4 regions of the Williamsia sp. Y721 genome follow, and region 3 is predicted to be linked to each of the others. Evidence: predicted binding sites of a transcription regulator. Region 3 holds the regulator's gene; each other region holds the start of a gene.
The links. Region 3 encodes LexA, which represses DNA repair genes until DNA is damaged. Its sites were predicted from a motif close to CGAACANNTGTTCG; they were not measured.

Region 1: AC56PL_RS25960 (HNH endonuclease signature motif containing protein) is a predicted target of LexA. The motif match lies at 2,167-2,180, and genes of this name have one in related genera.
Region 2: AC56PL_RS16560 (HNH endonuclease signature motif containing protein) is a predicted target of LexA. The motif match lies at 3,052-3,065, and genes of this name have one in related genera.
Region 4: AC56PL_RS06640 (SAV_6107 family HEPN domain-containing protein) is a predicted target of LexA. The motif match lies at 1,798-1,811, and genes of this name have one in related genera.

The regions. Positions count from the first base shown of each region.
Region 1 is NZ_JCASNH010000005.1:528,600-532,735, reverse strand. It holds gene AC56PL_RS25975 (AMP-binding protein) at 1-592, shown strand, start outside; gene AC56PL_RS25970 (SDR family oxidoreductase) at 623-1,366, opposite strand; gene AC56PL_RS25965 (TetR/AcrR family transcriptional regulator) at 1,525-2,085, shown strand; gene AC56PL_RS25960 (HNH endonuclease signature motif containing protein) at 2,294-3,505, shown strand; gene AC56PL_RS25955 (MFS transporter) at 3,695-4,136, opposite strand, start outside.
Region 2 is NZ_JCASNH010000003.1:397,123-401,258, reverse strand. It holds gene AC56PL_RS16575 (5'-3' exonuclease H3TH domain-containing protein) at 1-627, opposite strand, end outside; gene AC56PL_RS16570 (alpha/beta fold hydrolase) at 687-1,712, opposite strand; gene AC56PL_RS16565 (M24 family metallopeptidase) at 1,905-3,023, shown strand; gene AC56PL_RS16560 (HNH endonuclease signature motif containing protein) at 3,126-4,136, shown strand, end outside.
Region 3 is NZ_JCASNH010000003.1:680,554-684,689, reverse strand. It holds gene hflX (GTPase HflX) at 1-129, shown strand, start outside; gene AC56PL_RS17895 (acyl-CoA dehydrogenase family protein) at 222-1,364, shown strand; gene lexA (transcriptional repressor LexA) at 1,467-2,186, opposite strand; gene AC56PL_RS17885 (LysM peptidoglycan-binding domain-containing protein) at 2,378-2,884, shown strand; gene nrdR (transcriptional regulator NrdR) at 2,975-3,424, shown strand; gene hrpA (ATP-dependent RNA helicase HrpA) at 3,430-4,136, opposite strand, start outside.
Region 4 is NZ_JCASNH010000001.1:1,487,793-1,491,928, reverse strand. It holds gene mraZ (division/cell wall cluster transcriptional repressor MraZ) at 1-198, opposite strand, end outside; gene AC56PL_RS06645 (SCO2097 family morphological protein) at 584-991, opposite strand; gene AC56PL_RS06640 (SAV_6107 family HEPN domain-containing protein) at 1,166-1,657, opposite strand; gene AC56PL_RS06635 (GNAT family N-acetyltransferase) at 1,871-2,449, shown strand; gene AC56PL_RS06630 (phytoene desaturase family protein) at 2,456-4,069, shown strand; gene AC56PL_RS06625 (carotenoid biosynthesis protein) at 4,060-4,136, shown strand, end outside.

The DNA of each region.
Region 1 (4,136 bases), on a different contig from region 3:
GGAGGACGGCACGTTGGCAATGCCACCGTCTTCGAAGATGACGGTGCTCGACGAAAAACTGGAGCCGATCGAACCGGGCTCCGGCGAGGTGGGGATGATCGCGCGGATCGGGAACGTGCCCCTGGGCTATTACGGGGACGAGGAGAAGTCGGCGCGAACATTCCCCACGTTGCCCGACGGCACCCGCGTATCGGTGCTCGGCGATATGGCGCACGTCGAGGCCGACGGCACCATCGTCTTCCTCGGACGCGGTTCGCAGTGCATCAACACCGGTGGCGAGAAGGTGTTTGCCGAAGAGGTCGAGGCCTGCCTGCACGCTCACCCCGCGGTCGCCGATGCATTGGTGGTCGGCGCCCCCGACGAACGTATGGGGCAGAAGGTCTCGGCCGTGGTTGCGGTCCGCCCGGACCAGACCGCGCCTACGCTCGACGAAATCCAGGAACACTGCCGAACGATGCTGGCGGGTTACAAGATTCCCCGTCTACTGGTGTTGGTGGACGAGATCAAACGGACCCCGGCAGGCAAGGCTGACTACCGGTGGGCCAAGGACGCCGCACTCGGCACATCGGTTTCGGGCGCGGTGAGCAGCTGAGGTAGCCCGGGGGCGTTGTGCCGCATGCGATCAGGCAATGCCGCCGTTGGCGTACAAAGTCTGTCCGTTGACCCATCGTCCCGGGCCTGCCAGGAACGCGACGACTTCTGCGATGTCCTCGGGCTCGCCCAGTCGCTCCAGTGGGGCGGCGCTTGCCAGCTGGTCGATCAGTTCGCTGGGTTTGCCGTCGAGGAACAATGGTGTTGCGGTTGGGCCCGGCGCGACGACGTTGACGGTGATGTCGCGCCCACGTAGTTCGCGCGCGAGTATCAGCGTCAACGCCTCGACAGCTCCTTTCGTTGCGGCATACGCGGCGTAATTCGGTTGTTGCAGACGGGTTATCGAGGTGGAGAAGTTGATCAGCGCGCCGCCCGGGCGCAGTTTCTGGGCCGCGAGCTGGGACACGACAAACGTCCCTCGGACATTGGTCCGGTGCATTCGGTCGAAGTCGTCGAGATTCATGTCGGCGACAGGTGCGAGCAGCATGATGCCCGCAGTGTTGACAACGATGTCGACACCACCGAATTGGTCGGCGGTCTGATCGAAAACACGCTCCATCTGGGTGTCGTCCGCAACGTCACCGCCGGCAGTGATGGCCGTCCCGCCGCTTGCAGTGATGCCGTTGGCCACCGCTTCGGCTGCCGCTGCCCGTCCGGCGTAGTGGACCACCACGTTGTTGCCGTCGGCAGCGAGGCGTTCGGCGACCGCCTTTCCGATTCCGCCGGAGCCGCCGAAGACGATCGCGGAACGGGCATTGTGATTGTTGCTGACCATGGCCAGTTCCCTCCATAAGTGGACTAGTTGTACATAAACTGAAATGTAGACTACTTGTACATATGAGGCAAGGGGTGAGGCCATTGACGACGGACGGGTTGCCCGCCGAGAAGGACATCAAGTTGCGCGCCGGAAGAGGGCGCCGCGCGGCAGCGGACGTGCACCAGGCTGTTCTTGCCGCGACGACGGAGCTGCTGTTCACCGGCGGAATCAAAGCCGTGACCTTCGACAAGGTCGCAACTTATGCCGGCGTCAGCAAGATGACCTTGTACAAGTGGTGGCCGTCGCCGGGGGCGCTTGCGCTCGAGGCGTACTTCTCCGCCGTCGAGGTGGAGCTGGGTTTCCAGAACACTGGCGACCTCGGCCGCGACCTCAAGGCGCAGTTGCATTCCTTCATCCACCTGCTCGTCGACACCCCTCGAGGTCGCGTGATCGCAGAGTTGGTGGGGCTTTCCCAATCGGATCGCGCACTCGCCGCAACGATCGAGACGACGTACACGCGACCGCGCCGCCAACTCGCGGTCGACCGCCTTCGGCTGGCGCAGGAGGCGGGTGAGGTTCGCGATGATGTCGACCTCGAAGTGGTGGTCGACCAGTTGTGGGGTGCGGCCTACCACCGGCTGTTGCTCCCGGCGCAACCGTTGACCGCCGCCTTCGCGGACGCTCTGGTCGACAATATTCTCCGCGGCATCGGCACTCCCTCCGCGCACAGCGACTGACTCCGCGGGCTCATTCGTCAGTTGTTTGTCTGTCTACCGAAAGACGTTGCGGTGGAGTCAGATACACCACTTTCTACCTTGCGAACATGCGTTCGACTCGGTATGGTGGAGTCAGTCGACCACAAGCACGACGTATCTGACGCCTTCCTCGCAGAGACACTCCGGTCGACGCCCCCCGGTTTGCTCTCTCCTTGGAAGGTGCTGTGCTATGCGACTTCTCGAGATGGTCGACGATCTCGTCGACCTGGTCTTACCCGATGATCCAACTGCCACGTTGGGCATGGCGAAGGATCTGATCACCCTACGCAACGCCACCGAGCATCAGCTCGCGGTGTGCGCCGCGGTGATCGACGAGTCGGGTATCGCCCGTAAGGCGGGGTCTACCACGTCAAAGTTGTTGCAGGCCAATGGTGCGGTACCAGCATCGGCGTATCGGTGGTTGCGCATCGGTCCGGGCCTCGCCGGTCTGGATCGTACTGCCGGGTATTCACGGGACGGGTTTTTGTCGTCCGAGCATGTCGATGCGGTGGTCAAAGGGGTTGCGCATATTGTTGGCCGGTCCGAGGTTCCTATAACTTCCGAACAGCAGGTTGGCTTTGAGCGGAAACTGTTGAACCAAGCCATCTCCGGAGCCGCACCAGCTGAGATCAGCGCGGCCGCTCGATTGCTGGGGAACGAGGTGGCGAAAGACACGGGTGGTCCTCCGCCGGCTGAAGACCGGTCGCTGAACAGTCTCGAATACAAGGTTCACGAGGGCCGTTGTGTCGGCACATTCGATCTTGATGCGGTGATTGGGGAGAAGTTGCACTCGGCGTTGGACCTGTGGTCAAGGGCGCGTCCTGAACCCGACGGCTCCGATGATCCGCGTTCCCCAACCCAGCGTCGCGCTGACGCGTTGCATCAACTCTTGGATTGCGGTGGTGGCGGACAAACGTTGGTGTCGGCGCCGCGGACCGAGGTGATGGTGACCGTGCCCGCCGACCATCCCGAGGCTGCCACACTGCCCTGGATGGGTCCGGTCACCGAATCGACCGCCGCGATGTTGGCGTGCGATTCGTCGATCACCTCGATCACCCTTGACGGGCAGCAGGTGCCGGTCGATTTGAGTCCGCCGAAACGTCTGTTCAAGGGTTTGGTCCGTAAGGCGAGCATCATCCGCGACACCTGCTGCGTGAAATGCGGGGCCAAGGCCGGTTGGTCGGACTGTCACCACATCGTGCACTTTGTCGACGGCGGCCTGACCACCCTCGAAAACGGGTGCTTGCTGTGCCGCACCTGCCATATGGCGGTGCACAACACCGACTGGGACGTGATCATGGGTTCCGACGGCCATCCGTGGCTGATCCCACCCGCCGGTATCGATCCGCAGCGAAAACCGTTACCGGCCTACAACCGGCGAACCCTGACCCTCGCCGCCTGAACCAACTTCCGCCACCGTCACCACTTCTCCCTCCACTGGCGCACCCGAGATCTTGTCGGGACCGCGCACGCATCTTTGACAACTTCATAGCGTGAAACGCGTGGTGCTGCCGTCCAGACGAGCTGGGCGGCAGCACCGAGTGGGGGACGTTCGCCGACATTTCCAAGCGGTGCAACGCCTCTGCTGACGTCAGTCTCTGATGCCCGCTTCGGCTTTGGCGGCGGCACGCTCTGCCGCACCGTCGTCGATCTGTTTGGGCGTGAGGAAGACAAGGCCGATGGCCGTTGCCAGGCATACGCCGCCCAAAGCGAGGCATGAGGTTCCCATCGGTCCTTCGAAGGCCTCGATGGCGCCCTTGCTGATCCGTGCGGCGAGCTCTGGTTGGACGGGGGACAGTTGGCCTGCCACCTGAAGCGCTTCGGCAAGAGTGTTGGTGATGTGCTCGCTGATGGAGTCGGCAGCGGTCGCGGCTTCTTGCGCTCGCTCCGTTTGTCCGGCGGCTTCGAGCTGTTTGGACAACTGTTGCATCGACGCCTCGGCGTCCGCGGCGACAGGTTCGATGTTCCGGGTGTAGCCGGCGGCCAACAAGCTGCCGCCGACAGCGATTCCGATCGCTGAACCGAGCTCGCGG
Region 2 (4,136 bases), 280 kb from region 3:
CTCACCGATACCGGTGACGCCCGGCAGCCCATCGGACGGATCGCCCCGCAGAATTGCCATCTCGGCGTAGGCGGAACCCGGATTCGATGTTGGTACGTCGTACTTCTCGGCCAGTTCTTGTGGCCCGAACATCTCCGCCTTGGCCAGGCCGCGGCCCACGTACAGCACGCGCACCGGAACTGGATCGTCGGAAACAACCTGCAGTAGGTCACGATCGCCGCTGACCACCACCACCGGATCCACCGCCTCGGAGTCCGCGAGGGTCCCGATGACGTCGTCGGCCTCGCAGCCCTCCGCGCCCGCAGTCGCAATTCCGGCGGCGGCCAGGATCTTCATGATCATGTCGACCTGGGGTGTCAGCGTGTCGGGAACCTCTTCCGAGCCGTCGGTGGCGCCTTCGGCCACGCGATGCGCTTTATACGACGGGATGAGGTCGGTGCGGAAAGCCGGACGCCAGTCGAGGTCCAGACACACGATCAGGCGCTGCGGGTGCTCCCGGGTGACAAGTGACGCGATCATGTCGACGAATCCGCGGACCGCGTTGACCGGACGCCCGTCGGGTGCGGTCATCTTCTCGGGCAGGGCATGAAAGGCCCGGAACCAGAGGCTGGCACCGTCGAGCAACATCACTGGAGCAGTCATGCCTAAACCATGCCAGATCGGCGCAGTCCATCAGAGCACTGCGGTCAGGTGGCGCTGCGTTCGTCCGAACCCAGGACATCGAGTACGGCCAGTTGGGACTCGGCGTCGCCGGTGAGTGGTTGACTCGAGGGGCCTTGTCGCAAAGCGATTTTCACGTCTGCACGGCTGATATTCGCAGGTACGGTCGACGCCACGAAGGACAGCAGCAAGTCGACGAATCGGTCTGGATCGTCCCGGAACGGGAAGTGACCGGCCTTGTCGAAGATGACCAACTGCGAGCCGGGCATTGCGCTGTGGAGCATGTGGGCGTGCTGCACCGGGATGACCTGATCGTCCGAACCCCATACGATCAGCGCCGGGATACCTGCGCTCAGATAACAGCGATCGAGCATGGTCACCACTTGGCCACGCCAATCGACGGCTGATCGCAGAGTTCGGGCGAAGACCTCGGCCGACCCCTTCTCCGGCATCCGTTCGAGCACCCGAACGATCTCGTTGTTGTCCCGGAACAGTGCAACGGGCAGATGATCACGCAACGTGCGTGAAGCCGCTGCGAACGTAGAAAACACTCCTGGGAGTGAGACAGCGGCCAGCGCGTACTCGGAAAACGGTAGTGACAGCGCGCGCAGGACCGGATTGACGTCTTTGGTGACGCCGCCGGTACCGACCAGAACCAACCGTTCGACCATCTCGGGGAACTGGTAGGCGAACTGCCCGGCCACACCACCGCCGAGCGAATGGCCGACGATCGTCACGCGTTCGACGTCAAGGTAGGCCAGCAGATCCCGCATTCCGTTGGCAAAAGCGGGCACGGAGTAGTCGGCGCGCGGACGATCGGAAAATCCGTGTCCGAGAAAGTCCGGTGCGATGACCGTGTACTTTTCGCTGAGCTGGGTGAACACCGGTTCCCAGGCCAGGGAGTTGTCGCCGATTCCGTGCAGCAAAAGCAGCGCCGGGCCCGATCCGGCCATCCGGTAGGCACGCTTGTATCCGTGCAGATTTGCGAACTGGACCTGAGAATCATCGGTCGGAACAGCCCGTAATCGACGTCGTACGCCTTCACGGTCCACGGTGACCTCCTGGTTTTCCTCAGAACTAAATATCTTTCGTTGCCCCTATTCTCCGCGCAAGACGGGGTTTCCGCCCGGTTAAAGATCACTCATCGCATGTTGTGATCGGAGTGGGACACACTTCCGATGGTTTGTGACGAAGGTCAGGGCGCCGCCAACACCAAGAACTCGGCGACCGATAGCCTTGAATCCATGGCGGATCAGCGATTCTCGGCAGCGGTGTACAAGTCACGTCTGGATCGGGCGCAGGAGTTGACGGCGAAAGCCGGTCTGTCGGCGCTCTTCATCACTCCCGGACCCGACCTGCGATATCTGACGGGCTCACGAGCGACGACATTCGAACGGCTCACCGCCCTGGTGATCAGTCCGGAGCGCGCTCCCGAAGTGGTTGTGCCACGACTGGAGTTGGCGGCGCTACGGGAATCGGCCGTCGGTGAGCTCGGACTGAGCGTTCACGATTGGGTCGACGGGCAGGATGCGTACGCACTGGCGGTTGGAGCCGCCGGGGGAGCCGGCGGTCGTTACGCGGTCTCCGACGCAACCCCTGCGCTGCACACCGTCCCGTTGGCAGGGCATTGGGGCGGCGCACCGGAACTTGCCACTGCCGTGCTGCGTGAACTGCGAATGATCAAGGATGACGCCGAGATTGAAGCACTGCGCCGCGCAGGTGCCGCGATCGACCGAGTGCACGCCCGAGTGGGGGAATGGCTGAAAGCCGGCCGCACCGAACGTGAAGTCGCGGCCGACATCGATGCCGCCATCCTTGCCGAAGGGCACACCCGGGCCGAGTTCATCATCGTCGGATCCGGTCCCAACGGCGCCGATCCCCATCACGAGGTCTCAGATCGGGTGATCGAGGACGGCGACATGGTGGTCGTCGACATCGGCGGACCCGTCGCGCCGGGATACAACTCCGATTGCACCCGAACCTACTGTGTCGGAACGCCTTCCGATGCGATCGCACGGCAGTATGAGTGGCTACAACAAGCTCAGCGAGCCGCTGTGGCCGCCGTCCGCCCCGGCGTCACCGCCGAGCAGGTCGATGCCGCGGCCCGGGACGTGCTCGCAGCCGCCGGACTGGCTGACAAATTTGTTCACCGCACCGGCCACGGCATCGGGCTGTCCGTCCACGAAGAGCCATATATCGTTGCAGGCAATGGTATTCCACTGCGCCCGGGCATGGCATTCAGCATCGAACCCGGCATCTACTTCTCCGGCAGTTGGGGTGCGCGCATCGAAGATATCGTTGTCGTCACCGATGATGGCTGCGAAGCATTCAATTCCCAACCGCACGAACTGAAGTCGGTCTGAAATAGGTTCTCAACCTATCACATTGATTCGAATAAACGTTCGACTTTTGGTGTCCTCCGAGGTAGACTGATTGAAAGCGTTCGATCAGATGTGCTGGGGGGCATGATGACTGACGATCCATCTGATGGAGTTGGGGTTGATTCTTCTTCGGTTCCGGTGTTGGTGCGTAAGTACCTCGAGTTGGAGTTGCTGGTTGCCGATATCGCGGACTGCGCTGATTCCGATATGTCTGGGGCGGAAGTCAATGAGCTTGTGCGGGTGCATGAGCGGATAGTTCGTAAGCTTGAGTTCATCGGGTTGGGTCTCCTGTTGCGGGTTTCGGATCGGTCATCGTTTACCGAAGCCGGGTATTCGTCGTTGTTCGGGTTCACCCGCAGCGAGTTGCGGCTGACCAAAGGCCAAACTTCCTCCCGGATCCGCGGGTTGGAGGCGGTCGGCCGATTCCACACGATGCAGGGTGAGGAGTTGGCGCCGAAATGCCCTGCCGCCGAACAGGCCTGGGCTCACGGGCTGATCGGGGCCGCGCATATGGATGTGATGCTGGACGTGCGCAAACACATTCCGTCCGCGGCTGATCCGGCGGTGTATGACGTGGTCGATCACTGGATGACCGAAGAAGCTGTCGGCCAAGACCCGACGCAGTTGGCGGCATCGGGTCGTGCGGTGTTGGCCCGGGTTGATCCCGATGGCCGGCTGACCGATGATTCGGATCGGGCGCGTAAACGCAGTGTGAGTCTGGGTGATCAAGGGGTAGACCTGATGGCCAAGATCTCGGGCACCCTGGATCCGGAAACGTTGGCGTTGTTCAAGACGGTGATGGATGTGTGGGCGGCGCCGGGGATGAACAACCCGGCCGACCCCAACTCGCCGACCGGGGCCTCCGATGATCCGAAACAGGATGCTGAACTGGTCAAGGCTGCCGCCGAACGTGATACCCGCTCGAAGGGCCAACAACATCACGACGCGCTCAAGGCGATCCTGACAACGATTCTGGAATGCAACCTGCTCGGCAAGTCGCATCGGGGGTTGCCGGCGCAGTTGATCATCACGATGACCAAGGAGCAGCTCGACGACTGTGCGGGGATCGCCAGAACGGCGTCGGGAGTGGATATT
Region 3 (4,136 bases):
TCGCGCATCCACGCCGAGGGAGATGTGACGCGCGAAGAGCACGGCGCCGATGGCACGGAGATCGTCGCCAGCGTGCCTTCTGCGCTTGCCAGCCAGCTGGCCGAGTTCGCCGCATCTGACTTGTTCTGAAAATCCAGGCCTCCAGGCCCTTGGGCTAAATGTAGAATCCAGTTACAGTTACTGGCACATCCGCGTTTTGACACCTCGTTATGGAGACCTTGATGGAACGTACGATTTTCGAGCCTGAACACCTCCTCTACCGCGATTCGTACCGAAGCTTCCTCGAACAGCATGTGGCGCCGCACCACGCCCGCTGGGAAGAGCAGAACATCGTCGATCGCGATGTGTGGATCGAAGCAGGTAAGAACGGCTTCCTGGCCGTGGACGCACCCGAAGAGTTCGGCGGCGGCGGAGTCGACGACTTCCGCTACCAGGCCATCGTCTCCGAGGAGTCCGCACGGGGCGGGTTCAGCGGCCTGGGATTCACCCTGCACAACGACGTCATCGCGCCGTACCTGCTGGAGCTGACCAACGATGAGCAGAAGGCGCGTTGGCTTCCGGGATTCACCTCCGGTGAGCTCATCACCGCCATCGCCATGACCGAGCCCGGAACCGGTTCGGATCTGCAGGGCATCAAGACCAACGCCAAGAAAGACGGCGACCACTGGGTGCTCAACGGATCGAAGACGTTCATCACCAACGGCATCAACGCCGACCTGGTGATCGTGGTCGCGCGCACCGACCCCGAGGCAGGCGCGAAGGGATTCAGCCTGCTGGTCGTCGAGCGTGGCATGAAGGGTTTCGAGCGCGGCCGCAACCTCGACAAGGTCGGCATGAAGGCGCAGGACACAGCCGAACTGAGCTTCGACAACGTCCGCGTGCCCGCCGAGAACCTGCTCGGTGAAGAAGGCCTCGGCTTCATTTACCTGATGCAGAACCTGCCCCGCGAACGCCTGTCGATCGCAGTGGTCGCCGCGGCGGCGATGGAGCAGGTGCTGGAGACCACCGTTCAGTACGCCAAGGACCGCAAGGCCTTCGGTCGCTCGATCGGAAACTTCCAGAACACCCGGTTCCTGCTGGCCGAACTGGCCACCTCGACCACGACGACGCGCGTCTTCGTCGATCACTGCATCGGTCTGCTGAACGAGAAGAAGCTGACCGTCCCGGACGCCGCAATGGCCAAGTATTACGCCACCGAGAACCAGGTGCACCTGGTCGACCGGTGTCTGCAGCTGCACGGCGGATACGGCTACATGCGTGAATACTCGGTCGCCAAGGCGTTCCTCGACTCTCGCGTGCAGACCATCTACGGCGGCACGACCGAGATCATGAAGGAAGTGATCGGACGCAGTCTCGGGGTCTGATCACTTCGTGATCCCCTGAACTCGAAAGGCGGGGTGTACCGGGATATCCCGGTACACCCCGCCTTTGATCGCTCTGAGAGTGATCTGCCTACGACTCGGAGCTCAGAGTCGGCGCATCACTGTGACGACCTTGCCCAGGATGACGGCATCGTTGCCCGGGATGGGATCGAACACCGGGTTGTGCGGCATCAGCCACACGGCGTCCTTGGTGCGCTTGAATGTCTTGATCGTGGCGTCGCCGTCGATCATCGCCGCAACGATGTCGCCGTTGTCGGCAACATTCTGCTGGCGTACGACCACCCAGTCACCGTCGCAGATCGCGGCGTCGATCATCGATTCACCGACGACCCTGAGCAGGAACAGTGAACCTTCACCGACCAGCTCTTTGGGGAGCGGGAAGACGTCTTCGACGGCTTCTTCGGCGAGGATCGGACCGCCGGCCGCGATCCGGCCGAGGACCGGGACGAACGTCGGTGTCGGCAGGGATTCGTCCGGTGTCTGAACCTGCCCGGCCGCTGTGGCCGGGTTCAGGTCGGTGTCCTGGATGTTCACCGCTCGAGGCCGGTTGTTCTCGCGCTGCAGGAAACCCTTGCGTTCGAGCGTGCGGAGCTGGTGGGCGACCGACGACGTCGAGGTCAGACCGACGGCGTCACCGATCTCCCGGATGCTCGGCGGGTAGCCGCGCTCGCGAACCGAGGTACGGATGACCTCGAGAACTGCTTTCTGACGGGGGGTCAGTGAGCCCTCGGCGAGTGGTTCGGTGGCGACAACAGTGGTCGCGGCCCCGTCCGCCGGTGTCGGGGGCTGGGTTGTATCGGCCATCAGGTCCTCCAGTTCATGCGGTATCGGGCGGGGTCCATGTCGACAAAGATAGTGCAAATGGTCACAAGTCTCAAACATTTGTTCGATCAGGCGTGGCGCTTTGTCGGAGGCCCGTGGTACAAATCGAACACTCTTTCAATCGAACGAGTGATCGAATAGAGATCGAAACCGATGATCGAGGACTGAACCCCATGACTGCAGCCACCACCATCATCCGGCCGGCCACAGCTCGGCCTGTTCACCACTCCGAGAGCGGTACCGCCCCGCGCACCACGCGCCCGGTACGGCCCGCGGACACATCACGCCCGGCCGGTCGCCGTCTGCCTGCGCAGCGCCGGGTCGCCGTCTCGTGTGCCGATTCGCGTAATTCCGAGCGGCGGATACCGACCGCTCGCGAGATGGTCTTCGCCCGCAGACGCGCCTGGGCGGCTGCGTCGGTCACCGGCGTCGGTCTGATGCTCGTGGTGGCGTTCATGACCTTCTTCGGCGGCGTCATGCAACAGTCCGCCGATCCGGCCCGCGTCGGAACCGAGGTCGTCCGGGTCCAATCGGGGGAGTCGTTGGGCGCCATCGCCTCCCGCATCGCACCCGAGATGCCGACCGAAGCCGTGGTTGCGAAGATCATGGAACTCAACGCCATGAACAACTCGGCACTGTCGGTGGGTCAGGCATTGGTCACCCCCGTCTACGCGAGGTAGACCGTGGAGGGGCCGCGATCGCGGACGGTATCCTCGGAGTCACAGTGTCTGGTCACTCCGCCCAGGCCGTCGACCGTCGAGGAATCGTGCATGCATTGCCCGTTTTGCAAGAACGAGGACACCCGCGTAATCGATTCGCGGGTGGCGGACGAGGGTCAGGCCATCCGTCGCCGCCGCGCCTGTTCGCAGTGTGCACGCCGTTTCACCACCGTGGAGACCGCGGTGCTCTCGGTGGTCAAGCGAACGGGCGTCACTGAACCGTTCAGTCGTGAGAAGGTCATGCGCGGCGTCCGCCGGGCCTGCCAGGGCCGTTCGGTCGACGACGACAAATTGCAGCATCTCGCGCAGCAGGTGGAAGAAGCAGTCCGGGCATCAGGCTCGGCGGAAGTGCCGGCCAATGAGGTCGGTCTGGCTATCCTCGGCCCGCTTCGCGATCTCGATGAGGTCGCATACCTGCGATTCGCCTCCGTCTACCGGTCATTCGACTCGGTGGATGATTTCCAGAAAGAAATCGACGACCTCCGGTCGAGCAAGCCTTAGCGCCACTACCGCAAGTCGCGGATCGCCTTGATGGCACGTTTTTCTGAGATCGGGTAAGCGGTTCGGAGCTGTTGAGCAAACAGCCCGACTCGCAATTCCTCGACAATCCAGCCCGCGGCCTCGCTGACCGCATCGCGCCGCTGCGGCGGGATCATCCGCAGATGGTCTGTCCATGCGGCCACCACGCGATCGATGGCTGCCATCGACGCGGCGTCCCGAGAAGCGGAGGCCGGCAGCTGTTCCAGCCGGGCCAGGGCAGCATCCAGATACCGCGGGATCTCGGGGAGGTGTTCGCCACCGGTGGCCGAGATGAACCCGTCGAAGACAAGATCCGCGAGTTGATCGCGCACGTCGTCGGCAGCGTCAGTCACCGTGCTGGCCGCGATGGCGGTACGCAGCGGAGCCACCCGGGTCAAGATCGCCGCGGCTTGGCGCAATTTGGTGGTGGCCCGACTCGTGACCTGCCCGGCGACATGGCCTTTCAGCGCGGCGTAGTCGGCAGCGGTCCAGACCTCCGGCTGCGGGGGAACCAGGTCGATCACCGCCGCCCGCACGCAATCGGTGAGCAATGCCTCACCGCTGGGGTAAGGGCTTTGGCTCAGTGCCAGCCGCTCCGCGGTCCCGAGTGCAGAAGTCGCGTTCTGACGTAGGCCCGGCACATCATTGATAAGCAGTCCGATCAGGGCGTTGTACATCGCGCTGCGCTGCTCGG
Region 4 (4,136 bases), on a different contig from region 3:
CCGGGCAGCAGGATCGTTCTTGGGCGAGCTCATCACTCGTTGAGCCAACTCATAGAAGTCATCCCGCATGTGCACTGCGAGGCTGCGGTCCTGACCTTTTGTGATCATCACCCCTCCTGCAAGTGCGTCTCGGAACTTTGCGGGCAGCGTGAGCCGCCCCTTGTCGTCCAACTTGGGTGTGTAAGTGCCGAAGAACATAGCGCTGGCCATGTGTCGTCACCTCCAACCCCAAGGTTGATGGAAAGATCCGGTTCTCTTCCACCAACGATCACCACTGTACCCCACAATCCACCACTTTCCACCCCATGCAGCCCAAAAATGGGCATTTCGCCGTCAACATTGCAGGTAGACGCCGCATCACCAGGTGGGGGACAAAACCTGATCCGGAGTGTCCCGGAACCTTTCGGACCAGATTTTGGAGTCCCAGGGGGCACTTCAGCCCCGTTTTGCCGGCAGAACCTCAGGCGTGGGAGAAAGTGGGGATTTGGGTGGAAAGTGGGGCGAGATGCCCTGAAAAACACAAAAAGGCCGTGCATCGCGATGCGATGCACGGCCTTTTACAATCAAACGCGCTTGGAGGCGTCTACTCCTGCTCGAAGCGGCGGTTGAACCGCTCTTCCATACGCTCGGAAAACTTTCGTCCTTGCCGCTGCTCGCGGCCCGACGAACCGCCGCGCGACGACGACCCCGAAGAACCTCCGGGAGTCGGTCCGCTACGAGATCCCCACAACGCCATCAGCCCGGCGCCGAACATCACCAAGAAGCCGATGAGGCTGACAATGGGGAATCCGCCGACCTGCACCTCGATGACAACTCCCCCGACAAGGAGAACAAGTCCGACGAGGAACAGCACGGCAGCTTGCAGTCGACGGCGCGCAGTGGAGCCGCGAAAGCGACGTGACCGTACGTTCGACGCAAACTTGGGGTCTTCGGCGTACAGAGCGTTTTCGATCTGTTCGAGCATGCGCTGCTCGTGCTCTGAGAGTGGCACCCGCCCCCTCCTTCAGCACATGGTTTCGGTAGAGCATCCAGAGGAGACAATTCCGGTTGCCCGGACCCACTGCGGTGGACCCACCTCCGATGATACGAGGTGTTGGAAGTTCGAACCACCATTCCCCGCCACAAGTTGGTCAATTTTGGTCCGTTAGCAGTAATTTCGTAGCCTTCAGGCCGCACCGGCAGGCATATTCGACGGTTTGCCCCGCTCGAGTCGCAGGATTTCCATCTCGACCACGTGCAAAAACTTGTCCACGTTCGGTCGTAACTCGGCGATCTGCTCGTCGGTCACCGACCGGATCCCGGCCTCCGTGTCGGCGCGCAGGCGAGAGAGCCCGGCGAAGTACGTTGCCCACTCGGAGAGCTCGGGCATCGCCTGCGGCAGTCGCGCCCACGCACTGCGCGACCCGCGTCGGCGCGTGGGGTGCTCGGCGACGGCCAGGACAGCGCCCGCCGCGCGCAACGCCGATTGGTACAGCGCGCTGAACGCCTCGGCGGAATCGGTGACGACATCCGATTCACGCAGACGCGACTCCGCTCGTTCCAACATCTCGCGGGAGGCGATGATCTGCGTTGGTTCGGGCAGTCGGGTGACCCGCGCGGTCGAAGCCGCTACGCCATTCCGGGAGACACGCGCAGGGGTTTGTGCCGTCGTCGCCATCTCGGTCCTCCTTCGCCGAACTGTCTGTGTCTATGCGGGGTCGGCCCGGTGGCCTACGCTTCCCTCGTCGGCCACCGAGCCGCTCCACGTCGTAAAGCGGGTAAACGATGCGGCTTGCGCCTTTGCGGAGGTTGAAGCCTCGAACACCCGTTCGACAGTTTCAATATACCTAACGACACCGACAACCCTCAAGCAAAAAAGGCGGAAACTTCTGTGCCCATCCGGATCGCCGACCTCTCGGCCCACGATGCACAGATCTGGCTGCCCGAGGCGTTGAGCGTGTACGTCACCGCTATGAACTACCCGCCGGGCACCGAAGTGCAACGGGCTCCCCTGTGGCACGACCACATCCGGCGCCCCGGATGGAAAGCTGTTGCCGCGATCGACTCACCTGGCCCGGCAACCGGACGGGAAACCCTGGTCGGGATCGCATATGGATACAGCGGCGCGCACGATCAATGGTGGAACCAGCAGGTGCGCAGCGGTCTGGTCCGCGCCGGGTGCAGCCGTGAGCGCGTCAGCGCCCTGACCGACAACTACTTCGAGCTGACCGAACTCCACGTGCATCCGTCCGCACAGGGCAGGCAGATCGGCGAACACTTGTTACAACGCCTGCTGGTCGATCGCTCCGAACCACAGGTGCTGCTCTCGACCCCCGAGGTAGACGAGGAGAACAACCGTGCCTGGCGCCTGTACCGCAGGCTGGGTTTTGCCGACGTGCTGCGCGGCTTCACCTTTGCCGGTGATCCCAGGCCGTTTGCTGTCCTCGGCCGCGCACTCCCATTGCGTTAGGACCACATGATCGACGTCAGGACCACAATCGACACCATCGTCATCGGGGCCGGACACAACGGCCTCGTGGCCGCCGCCTATCTGGCCGCCGCCGGTCAACAGGTCAAAGTGCTCGAACGCGACAGTGTCCCCGGCGGTGCCGTGTCCAGCGTCGAACGGTTCCCGGGCTATCGCGTCGACCGTGGGTCGTCGGCGCACCTGATGATCCGGCACACCCCGATCCTCGAAGAGCTCGCACTGGCCGATCACGGACTGCGATATATCGACTGCGACCCGTGGGCGTTCTGCCCGGCGACCGACGATGCTCCCCCGATCATCTTCCACCACGACCTCGAGAAGACGATCGCGTCGATCGAGGCGGCCTGCGGTCCCGCCGATGCGCACGCCTACCGTGGCTTCGTCGACGTCTGGGCGCGCCGGTCGGCGGCGATGATGTCGGCGTTCACCTCTTCCCCATCCCCGCTCGCTCTCGGCAAGGCGTTCTGGGGTCTGCCCGCGCGCATCCCCGGAAACGGCTCCGCCGCCGGGCTCGGTCTGTCGCAAGAGTTCCTGATGTCCGGTAATGCACTCTTGGACAACTGGTTCGAATCCGAACACCTCAAGGCGGCACTGGCCTGGTTCGGAGCGCAGTCCGGTCCGCCGATGAACGAACCCGGAACCGCACCCATGGTCGGCTTTGCCGCGGCGATGCACACCATTCCCCCAGGCCGGGCTGTCGGCGGCAGCGGCGCGCTCGCAGAAGCCCTCATCCGCAAACTTCACGCCGACGGCGGCGAACTCGAACTGTCGGCCGCCGTGACCGCCATCGAGAAGCAGGGCGACGGCTGGCGGGTCCGTACCGCCGATGGTGGCTCGCATCGGGCCCGATCGGTGGTCAGTGCCTGTCACATCCTCACCACCCTGGACCTGTTGCAGGCCGGTGGATTCGACCGCACGACCGCCGATCGGTGGCGCTCACAGATCCGGATCGGTGGCGGCATAGGCATGGCAGTCCGTCTCGGGGGCACCGCGCTGCCGCAGTATCCCGGACTACCCGCCGACACCTCGGTGCATGGCGGGCTGGGTCTGCTGGTGACCGATCGCGGACATCTGGCCCGTGCGTACGCCGATGCCACCGCCGGCGATCTGCCGCGGCGCCCGGCACTGATCGCGATGAGTTTCTCCGCGATCGATCCGACGCTGGCACCACCCGACCGGCATCAGACGAGTCTGTGGGCCCAATGGCATCCGTACAAGCTCTCCGGCGGGCGGAGCTGGGCTGATCTCGCTGCCACCGCCGGCCGGGAGATCATCAACGAGTTGGACCGCCATGCACCGGGTTTCGCCGACTCGATCGAGCACACTTACGTCCAGACGCCCGCCGACCTGGAATCCGAGCTCGGGATGACCGGCGGCAACATCATGCATGTGGAGATGTCGCTGGATCAGATGCTGTTGTGGCGCCCCCATCCCGAATTGGCCCGGCACCGGGTTCCCGGTGCCCCCGGCCTGGTGCTCGCCGGGGCCTCGACCCACCCGGGCGGTGGTGTCAGCGGTGCCAGCGGTCGGATCGCGGCGACCGCGATCTTGTCCGACCGGAGATCTCCGTTGGCCAAGATCACCCGCGGCCGATGGGGGTGAGGGCCGCGCCGGTGGTCCCCCGACGTCAGGTCTTGCTGTGGACCTCGGCGGTCATGCTGGCCGGATC